DNA from 4 places in the Megamonas sp. Calf98-2 genome. Region 4 is predicted to be linked to each of the others. Evidence: riboswitches for the same ligand, from Rfam matches in the RefSeq annotation. Region 4 holds a riboswitch; each other region holds the start of a gene.

Region 1 (2,210 bases), on a different contig from region 4:
CCATCATTATTCATAAATGTAATAATAGCTGTGAAATTATTTAATCTAGTAATTTTCAAATCATTTCGTAAATTCTCAAATTCTCCACTCATACATAAATTTTCTCCATCTTTCCATACTTTATAAGTTTTCCATTCTAAAATCATAGTATCTGATGAAGTTTCTGTTGCAAAACTAACTGTTGGAAAAATCATTATCAATAATAAAAAAATAATACATACTTGTCTTTTCAAAAATATCCTCCTCTCTATTTAATTAATTATTATGGTGCTTTATCAAATATTATCATCAAAAATATTCTAATATTTAATAACGAACCAAATAAAAAACCTTTCTGCTTAAAATACAGAAAGGTTTTATTTATAAGTAAAAAATACCTTTTTGCATACAGCAAAAAGGTATAGTTATACATATTCTTCACCATACCGTCTCTCGCAGTAACTTTTATTGGCTACTAAAATTAGGCAGTTCTTCTGGCTCTGCTTCACCGCTCATCTTGCCTTCCCAGTTTCCCAGTGACATATTTAAGACTCGCTCCACATTACAGCTACGGGATAGCACAGGTTTCACACCTGTTTCTCTATTAAGTATTGCTACACCTAACTTTATCTATATTTATCTTTTCATAGATTGTATTTATCTATTACAATTTTGCATTATAAATGATAATATAGTTAATGTCAATAAAAATTTAATCTAATTTTAATCTTTTACCAAATACTATTGTTTTTTTTTATAAAAAATGCTATACTTCTATGCAACAAATGAATAATTCATAATTTAGGTGTACTTTGTACTTAATAGAGAAATCGGTATAAGCCGATGCGGTCCCGCCGCTGTAAGGACGAGCTATATTTCATTTATGTCACTGGGAAACTGGGAAGGCGAAATTATGCAATGACTCCAAGCCAGAAGAACTGCCTATATTATCTTTCCGATTCCTGCGAGTGACATGGATAGGAAAATATATAATATTGCTGAATTTAAATTTATTTTATATATTTATGCCTTCCTTTCTTTTCAGGTTAGGAAGGTATTTTTATTTTTAGGAGGTAATATTTTGTCTGATGTATTAATGTATTTTGAAAAAGGTGGATTAGTAATGTATCCACTACTTATTTGTTCACTAGTTATTATTTTTATTGCTATTGAACGATATCTGTTTTATAAATCTATTGATTCTGGTCATTTATTTACTAAACAATATTGCGATATTCTATCTGGAGAAACGCTAGAAAAAGCTTTTGAATTTGCTAAAACACATAAAGGAGCTTGTGCTAATATTCTAACTCAAGCAAGTCCTTTGCCTACAGTAGAACGTACTGAGGCTTTTATGGAAATGAAGGGTAATATTGTAATGTCTCGTTTACGTGAAAAATTAAGTTATTTAAGTGTAATTACCACATTAGCTCCACTTTTAGGACTTTTAGGAACTATTGTTGGTATGATTACCACATTTAGTATTTTTAATATTCAAGCTGGCCAACCAATGGCCATTACAGGTGGTATCGGTGAAGCTCTAATTGCTACAGCTTCTGGTCTTTGTGTGGCAATTTTATCTTTATGTGTTCATTCTTATCTCTCACATAAAATGAACAATATTATCACTAATATGGAACAATGTTTTTCTGCTTTATCTGAGGCTAAAGTCAGAGGTGCTAATAAATGAAATTAAGAAATTATCGTGAGACTAAACAACCTGATTTAAATATCATTCCAATGATTGATATTATGTTTTTTTTATTGGTATTTTTTATGCTTAGTACGATGTACATGGTAGAACAAAAAACTATTCCTGTAAATTTACCACAAGCTACTTCTGCTACTATTGATAACAAAACTAATTTTACGGTAACCCTAAAGGATGATGGTAGTATTTATCTAGAAGACCAACAAACAGATATTCAAACATTATTAATGCAAGCAACTAAAGAGCAAAAAAATAATCCATCATTTGCTATTATTATTCGAGCAGATAAAGATATTAATTATGACAAAGTAGTTTCTTTTATTGATACATTAAAAAAAGCTGGTATCACTCGTTTTGGTTTAGCAACAAATGGAGCGGGTGGTAATTAATGGATGAACAAAAACGAAAGAAAATCAGTATAATTGGTTCATTTTTATTTCACATATTTATATTTCTTTTTATTTCTATCACTGGATTATTAAAATTCACTACTCTACCACAATATGATGAAATTGTGGAA
Region 2 (2,210 bases), on a different contig from region 4:
GCAATACATTGGTCATATTCGATTCATAAGGGTCATGTGTAGCAATAATAGGTGCTAATATAGCAATTAGAATTACTAAAAAAACCAAAAATGTATATACAGAAAATAATTTATTATTCTTTATAAATTTAATCATCTTGAATCTCCTTTTTTCAGCCTAGGATCAAGATATGTATACGATAAATCTACTAAAAAATTAATTACTGTATACACAATAGAAATCCATAAAACAAATCCTTCGATTAATGGATAATCACGCATAGTAATAGCATACACTGCCATTCTCCCCATACCTGGCCAAGCAAAAACTGTTTCAATAACAGCAACGCCACCTAATAACCAACCGATGGACATACCTAGTAAAGTTATTAAAGGTAAAATGGCGTTAGGTAAAATATGTTTCCATAAAATAGCTTTTTCAGACAATCCTCTAGCTCTAGCACCAATTACATAATCTTGATGTAATTCATCTAAAATCACAGTACGCACTTGCCTAGTATATTTTGCCGATTGATAGATAGCTAAAGTAAGTGCTGGTAACACTAATCCACTTGGTGTTACACTAGCAGTAGCTATAGGAAATAATCCCAATTTTAAGCCAAAAATATATAATAAAATCAATCCTACCCAAAAACTTGGCATAGATACACCAATAAAAGAAAAGATTCTCACTAAAAAGTCAGGAATTCTATTGCGATGTGTAGCGGAAAAAATTCCCAAAGGAATGGAAATAATTATAATTAAAATAATTGTAGTCAAAGCTAATAAAACAGTCCCTGCAAAACCTTCCATTAACTTATCTATTACAGGTTTTTTTGCTGAATAAGAAATTCCCATATCGCCTTGTGCTACACCTAAAAGCCAATTGCCATATTGTACAAGAAATGGATCATTAAGTCCCATTTCTTCACGAGTTTGCTCTATTATTTCTTGAGAAACAATAGTATCTGAAGCCTCTAAAACCATGGCTGCTGGATCACCAGGTGATAAATAAGTTAAACAAAATGTTAAAAAACTAACACCAATTAATGTAATTACTAATTGAATTAAACGATTTATTAATCGTTTCAAATTAAAACAACCTCCTTATTTTTTTCATTATTATAGATTAAAAAGCTCCTCTCCTTTCTTCCGTTAAGGCAAACAAAAAAAGTCTGCCTTTGCTAGCAGACTTTTAAGAGAAACATACAATTATAAATATGAGAAAAAAAGCCTAATTCTTATAGAATTAGGCAGTATTATACAATATTTATATCTGTATAAATCGCCTTCCCATCGCTCGCAGGTAATAACGGTGATTATTAAATAGGCAGTTCTCCTGGCTCAGAGTCATAGCTATTCACGCCTTCCCAAGAAAATAATTTTTTCTCAGTGACATAATTGTGGAATTGCTCGTCTTTACAGTGGCGGGACCGCTCCGGCTTATACCGAATTCCCTATTAAGTCTATATAGACACCTATTCTATCTATATTTTATTACTTATGTTATCATTAGTGATAGTCTTTGTCAATTATCTTATAATAAATTTCATTAATTTTACTATTACTAAAAACTTTATATAAGATATATTGATTTTGTAAAGTTGTTAACCTATTGGCGGATTGATAAAAATTTTCAAAAATCACAGCCATAAAAATTCTTTTTACAATAGACTTTTGTATATTATTTTTCTCATAGCTTATTGTTTTTATAGATGATATAATTATGAATATAAAATTTATAATTGTTATCAATATTATAATATAAAGAGAGGGATTTTCATGTATGAAGATTTAATTGAAGAAAAAATTTCTTCCGAAGATATTTTTGATGGGGTATTACTTCATGTAAAGCGTGATTATGTAAAATTACCAAATGGTAATAAAGCTGTTCGTGAATGGATAAAACATCAAGGTGCTTCTGCTGTTATTCCTGTATTGCCAAATGGTAATATTATTTTAGTGCGCCAATATCGTTATCCTATTGGCAAAGTAACTTTAGAAATTCCTGCCGGCAAATTAGATAGTGTGGACGAAGATCCATTAATTTGTGCTAAACGTGAATTATCTGAAGAAACAGGTTATACTGCTAATAAATACACACAAATTCATAAATTAGCTACTACTGTTGGTTTCTCTAATGAATGGATTTATATTTATTTAGCACAAGATTTAGTAAAAGGTAAACAACATACTGATGATGATGAATTTATAAATCTAGTAGAAATGCC
Region 3 (2,210 bases), on a different contig from region 4:
AAGATGGATTTATGAGAATCTTCTTCTGCACCAGCCATATCATTATTTGCATGATCACCTGCAACCATCATAAGAGGCATCATTGTAACATGATTGATACCTTTTGCTTTTAATTGAGGAATAATATCTTCAAGAGATGGCCAGCCTTCAACTGTATAAATCATTACTTTACCATCATAAAGTTTATTTAAACGATCTTGCATTACAGAATAATAAGCATTAGATGGATCTGGTGTACCATGTGCCATCACTAATACTGCATCTTTTTTACCTAATTTTGGCATTTGAGAACCAATTGCTTGCATTACTGCTTCAACGTCATCTCTTTGACCTTCTTGACCCATCCAATACATAAGAGGTGTACCAATAGTCATTTTTTTGAATTGTGTTTTATAGATATCATATACAGCTGTTTTATAAGCATATTCCATACCAGGAATAACATCTAAGGAAGTAAGTGCTATACGATTATAGCCTTCAGCTTTTAGTTGTGCCAATGCTTCTTCTGGTGTAGGAATAGTAATACCTTCATTTGCTTTTACACGGTCAATAATAATATGAGAAGTAAATGCTAATACAACTTTTGTATTTGGATGTGCTTTTTGAATTTCTTCTACAGTAGCTTCAATTGTTTTTGCACGAGTATCTTTGTATGTTGTACCAAAGCTCATTACTACAATAGCATCTTTATTTGGAGCTTTTTGAAGTTCTGCATCAGTTGTATTATATGTACGTACACCGATTTCAGAAGCTTGTAAAAGTGCAGGAGTTGCTGTTTTTACTTCTGGATTTAAACTATATCCTGCTGCAAAAGATGTTGCAGATACTCCTGTTAAAGCTACACATGCCATAGATGCGATTAACATTTTTTTCCAATTAGATTTCATAATATCGTTCCTCTCTTAATTTATTTATAATGTCCTAAATTTGATATTTAAATAAATATTAAATACTTCATCTATTCGATTATAAAGTCATTATTGAGTATCACTTATTTCCATGAGAATATTATGGCTTATAGATAAAAAAAATCTCTACAAAATAAATATTCTTGTAGAGATAGTGTTTACTATAATAAATCTCCTACCTATCTCTCGCAGGTCATAACGGTGATTGACAAATAGGTAGTTCTTCTGACTCAAGTTCATCGCTTCTTCAAGCCTTCCCAAGAAATATCTCAGTGACATAAATTTGAAGTTGCTCACTTTCACAGCGGCGGGACCGTAGCAGCTTTTACTGCTTTCTCTATTAAGCCCAAAAGGGGCACCTATTCCACTCAATAAATATAAAATTGTTAGAAAAATAATTTCATTTTTACGATAACACTTAAGAGTATATCTGTCAAGACATTATTTATGTTCATCTACCATAGTCTCTGTAGCCAAACCAAATTTAGTTATCCCCACAGCTTTAAATTTATCTAATAATGCCATAATTTTTCCATAATCTACATTTTCATCAGCACGAATTACTACAGCAAAATTATTATTTTCTTCATATTTTTCTTTTGCACCTTGAAGTAATGTATCTTCATCTATCAATTTATTTTCTAAATACAAAGTGCCATCAGCTTTCATCGTGACTAAATAATTAACATTTGTTTGACTTTGGGCATTTTGCACTTTAGGCATATTTACAGGAATAGTTTTTAAATCCACCATGTATAGCGTGCTGAGCATAAAAAATACCAATAAGAAAAACATAATATCAATCATTGGTATAATCATGACTTCAGGCTTAGAAAACGCTCTTCTATCTTTTAAACGCATTGTTATTCACCTCTAGTTATATAACCTTCAATTAGTGAAAAAGCCTGTTCCATATCAGTTACGATACGATCTATTCTCTGCACAAAATATGCATGAATAGCCAAAGAAACAATAGCTACACAAAGTCCTGTAGCTGTTGCGATTAATGCTTCACCTACACCCCCAGTGATAGCAATAGCTTGACCTTCTTCTAAATTAAATACGCTAAAAGCTGAAATCATACCAATTATTGTCCCCAATAAACCTAATAAAGGAGCCATAGTAACAATTACATTTAAATAATAAAGTCTTTCTCTAAATTTAGAAATACTTATCCCTGATTGAACTTCCAACAACATCATCAAATTGATATTTTTATTTTGCATTTTATTGAAAGCAAAATCGACTAAAAAAGCTAAATCCCCCTTGCTATTTTGTGCTAAATTTCTAGCCTCTTCAATT
Region 4 (2,210 bases):
CACCACAATTTTTAACAATTTGAGCCCAAATCATTTTCACACTGCGTAATTTAGCAATTTCCATAAAAAAATTTGCACCTATACTAAAATGAAAACGTAAATGACGACAAAAAGTATTCACATCAATGCCACGTCGTTCCATAGATTTCATATATGTTACAGCTTCATTCATGGCATATGCTACTTCTTGAATATCATTTGCACCACCATTGTGATAAACATCTGTATTTACTACTACAGTCTTTAATTCTGGTGCAAATTTTTCTGCCCAACAAATACTATGAGCCATTTCATCATAATATTCATCAAGAGGTCGTGTAAGCTTTCCATCTAAAGCTAATTCTCCAATAGGATCTGCTGTAATAGCACCATGAAGTTTTTTTAGTGATAATTTTTTCTGTTCACACACCACTGCAACAGCAGAAAGTAATGCTATATTAGAAGCACCTGCATAGATATCAATTTCAAATTTTTCTAAATCAACATCATCTAATAATTTATTTACATCTGATAAAGTCGATAAAGAAACACCAATATCTGCGATTTCTTCTTTATTAGCTGTATCTACATCATAACCTTTACGTGTTGCTGTATCCAAAACTACACTTGCAGCTGTTGAACCTTTTAATAATTCATATTTTACCATTTCATTGGCTTCACTAGGAGTTTTAGCATCACACTCTTGAGCTATTGTCCATGGTTTATGTATATAACCACTAGCATTAGCTCCACGTAAATTACTTTCCATTCCTGGATAAGTCTTATTATGAGTTAACCCTTCTAAATCTTCCATACGATAAATAGGGTTTAATGTAATACCTTCATAAGTTTTAGTAAACATACTTTTTTCAAAAGGTTTTCCCTTCAATAATGCCACTACAGCTTCTTTCCATTCTTCATATGAAGGAATTTCAAACTCATCAAAAGTAACAGCAGGAATATCTTGTTCTTGTTGTTCTTCTTGTCGAATTTCTTCGCCAAGTGTTTTATCTTGTTCCATATATAATAATTTCCCTTCTCTGCTTCTGCATTTTCATTTAAGGGGATAATTTAATACTATTATTGAATAGTTAATAAATACTCTTATATATCTAATAAATGGTTCGAGTTCCTCCTACCTAGATATTAAATATAAAATTTATAAAAAAGCCATCACTAAATTTAGTGATGGCTGGATTGGTAATATATATTCCCCAAATATTATTTACCATTTTTATTAAATTATTCAAGCATTTATGCTAATCATAATAATGATTAAATTTTTCAGTAAATTAAACATAATTTACAACAAATTAATATGATACATCGATGGCACTTGCTTAAGATAATCATGAGCCATCTTCATGGATTATCTCTATAAACAGAAAAACCGCTTTTCATAAACAATATATGAAAAACGGTAGAAAATTATAATTAGAATTTACATGTATAAAAAACATATACATTCTACTACATCTCTCCCCGTCTCTCGCAGGTCAAACGACGATGCTTCTTATAGGCAGTTCTTCTGACTCAGTATCATTGCTCACTTCGCCTTCCCAGTTTCCCAGTGACATTCATGAAGTTTGCTCCTCTTTACAGCGGCGGGACCGTGCCGGATTTTAACCGTCTTCCCTATTAAGCATAAATATGCACCTATAAGGTTTCATTATCAACTTGTCGCCTTTATTATACTTTTTATTTTATATATGTGTCAATACTCTATATAAAATAATTTTAAGATAATTATTTTATATAGAGTATTGACACATATTCTATATAGTGATATTCTAAGAAAGAACTGAATATAGTTCAATGAATCAGGTGTCCATTTGGACTTAATAGGGAATTCAGTACGTAATTTATTATTAAGCTGAAACGGTCCCGCCACTGTATGAGGGAACTTATCCAAATTTATGTCACTGGGAAACTGGGAAGGCTTGGATATAGTAATGAACTCGAGTCAGGAGAACTGCCTGATTAACAATCACCGTGTGCAATTAATTTATTTTAATTGCCATACCTGCGAGCGATGGGGAGGAGATTAGACAGTAAATTTTAGAATTTACTCAATGTGTCTATTCACCTCTTTTCAAAGCGAAAAGGGGTTTTTTATTTATCGGTTTTACTTTATGTCTTCAGCAAACATAAAGTAATCATTGCTCAAAATTCCAAACTAATCATTATATTGTTTTATTATTATGCGTATAGCATGCTTAAGTATTATTCTA

The links. A riboswitch is a leader RNA that binds a small molecule or an ion and turns the genes downstream of it on or off. The one in region 4 is predicted to bind cobalamin.
Region 1: another riboswitch for cobalamin. It lies ahead of BMX03_RS05085 (MotA/TolQ/ExbB proton channel family protein); the one in region 4 lies ahead of BMX03_RS09025 (methylmalonyl-CoA mutase family protein).
Region 2: another riboswitch for cobalamin. It lies ahead of nikB (nickel ABC transporter permease); the one in region 4 lies ahead of BMX03_RS09025 (methylmalonyl-CoA mutase family protein).
Region 3: another riboswitch for cobalamin. It lies ahead of BMX03_RS02325 (sirohydrochlorin cobaltochelatase); the one in region 4 lies ahead of BMX03_RS09025 (methylmalonyl-CoA mutase family protein).

The regions. Positions count from the first base shown of each region.
Region 1 is NZ_FOCY01000012.1:51,365-53,574, reverse strand. Features, by position in the region: gene BMX03_RS05090 (hypothetical protein) at 1-233, opposite strand, end outside; cobalamin riboswitch at 446-618, opposite strand; cobalamin riboswitch at 766-940, shown strand; gene BMX03_RS05085 (MotA/TolQ/ExbB proton channel family protein) at 1,061-1,669, shown strand; gene BMX03_RS05080 (ExbD/TolR family protein) at 1,666-2,079, shown strand; gene BMX03_RS05075 (energy transducer TonB) at 2,079-2,210, shown strand, end outside.
Region 2 is NZ_FOCY01000032.1:18,020-20,229, forward strand. Features, by position in the region: gene nikC (nickel transporter permease) at 1-136, opposite strand, end outside; gene nikB (nickel ABC transporter permease) at 133-1,071, opposite strand; cobalamin riboswitch at 1,291-1,476, opposite strand; gene BMX03_RS09305 (NUDIX domain-containing protein) at 1,762-2,210, shown strand, end outside.
Region 3 is NZ_FOCY01000005.1:341-2,550, reverse strand. Features, by position in the region: gene BMX03_RS02325 (sirohydrochlorin cobaltochelatase) at 1-887, opposite strand, end outside; cobalamin riboswitch at 1,106-1,286, opposite strand; gene BMX03_RS02320 (ExbD/TolR family protein) at 1,350-1,769, opposite strand; gene BMX03_RS02315 (MotA/TolQ/ExbB proton channel family protein) at 1,772-2,210, opposite strand, start outside.
Region 4 is NZ_FOCY01000030.1:17,402-19,611, forward strand. Features, by position in the region: gene BMX03_RS09025 (methylmalonyl-CoA mutase family protein) at 1-1,000, opposite strand, end outside; cobalamin riboswitch at 1,480-1,654, opposite strand; cobalamin riboswitch at 1,785-1,974, shown strand.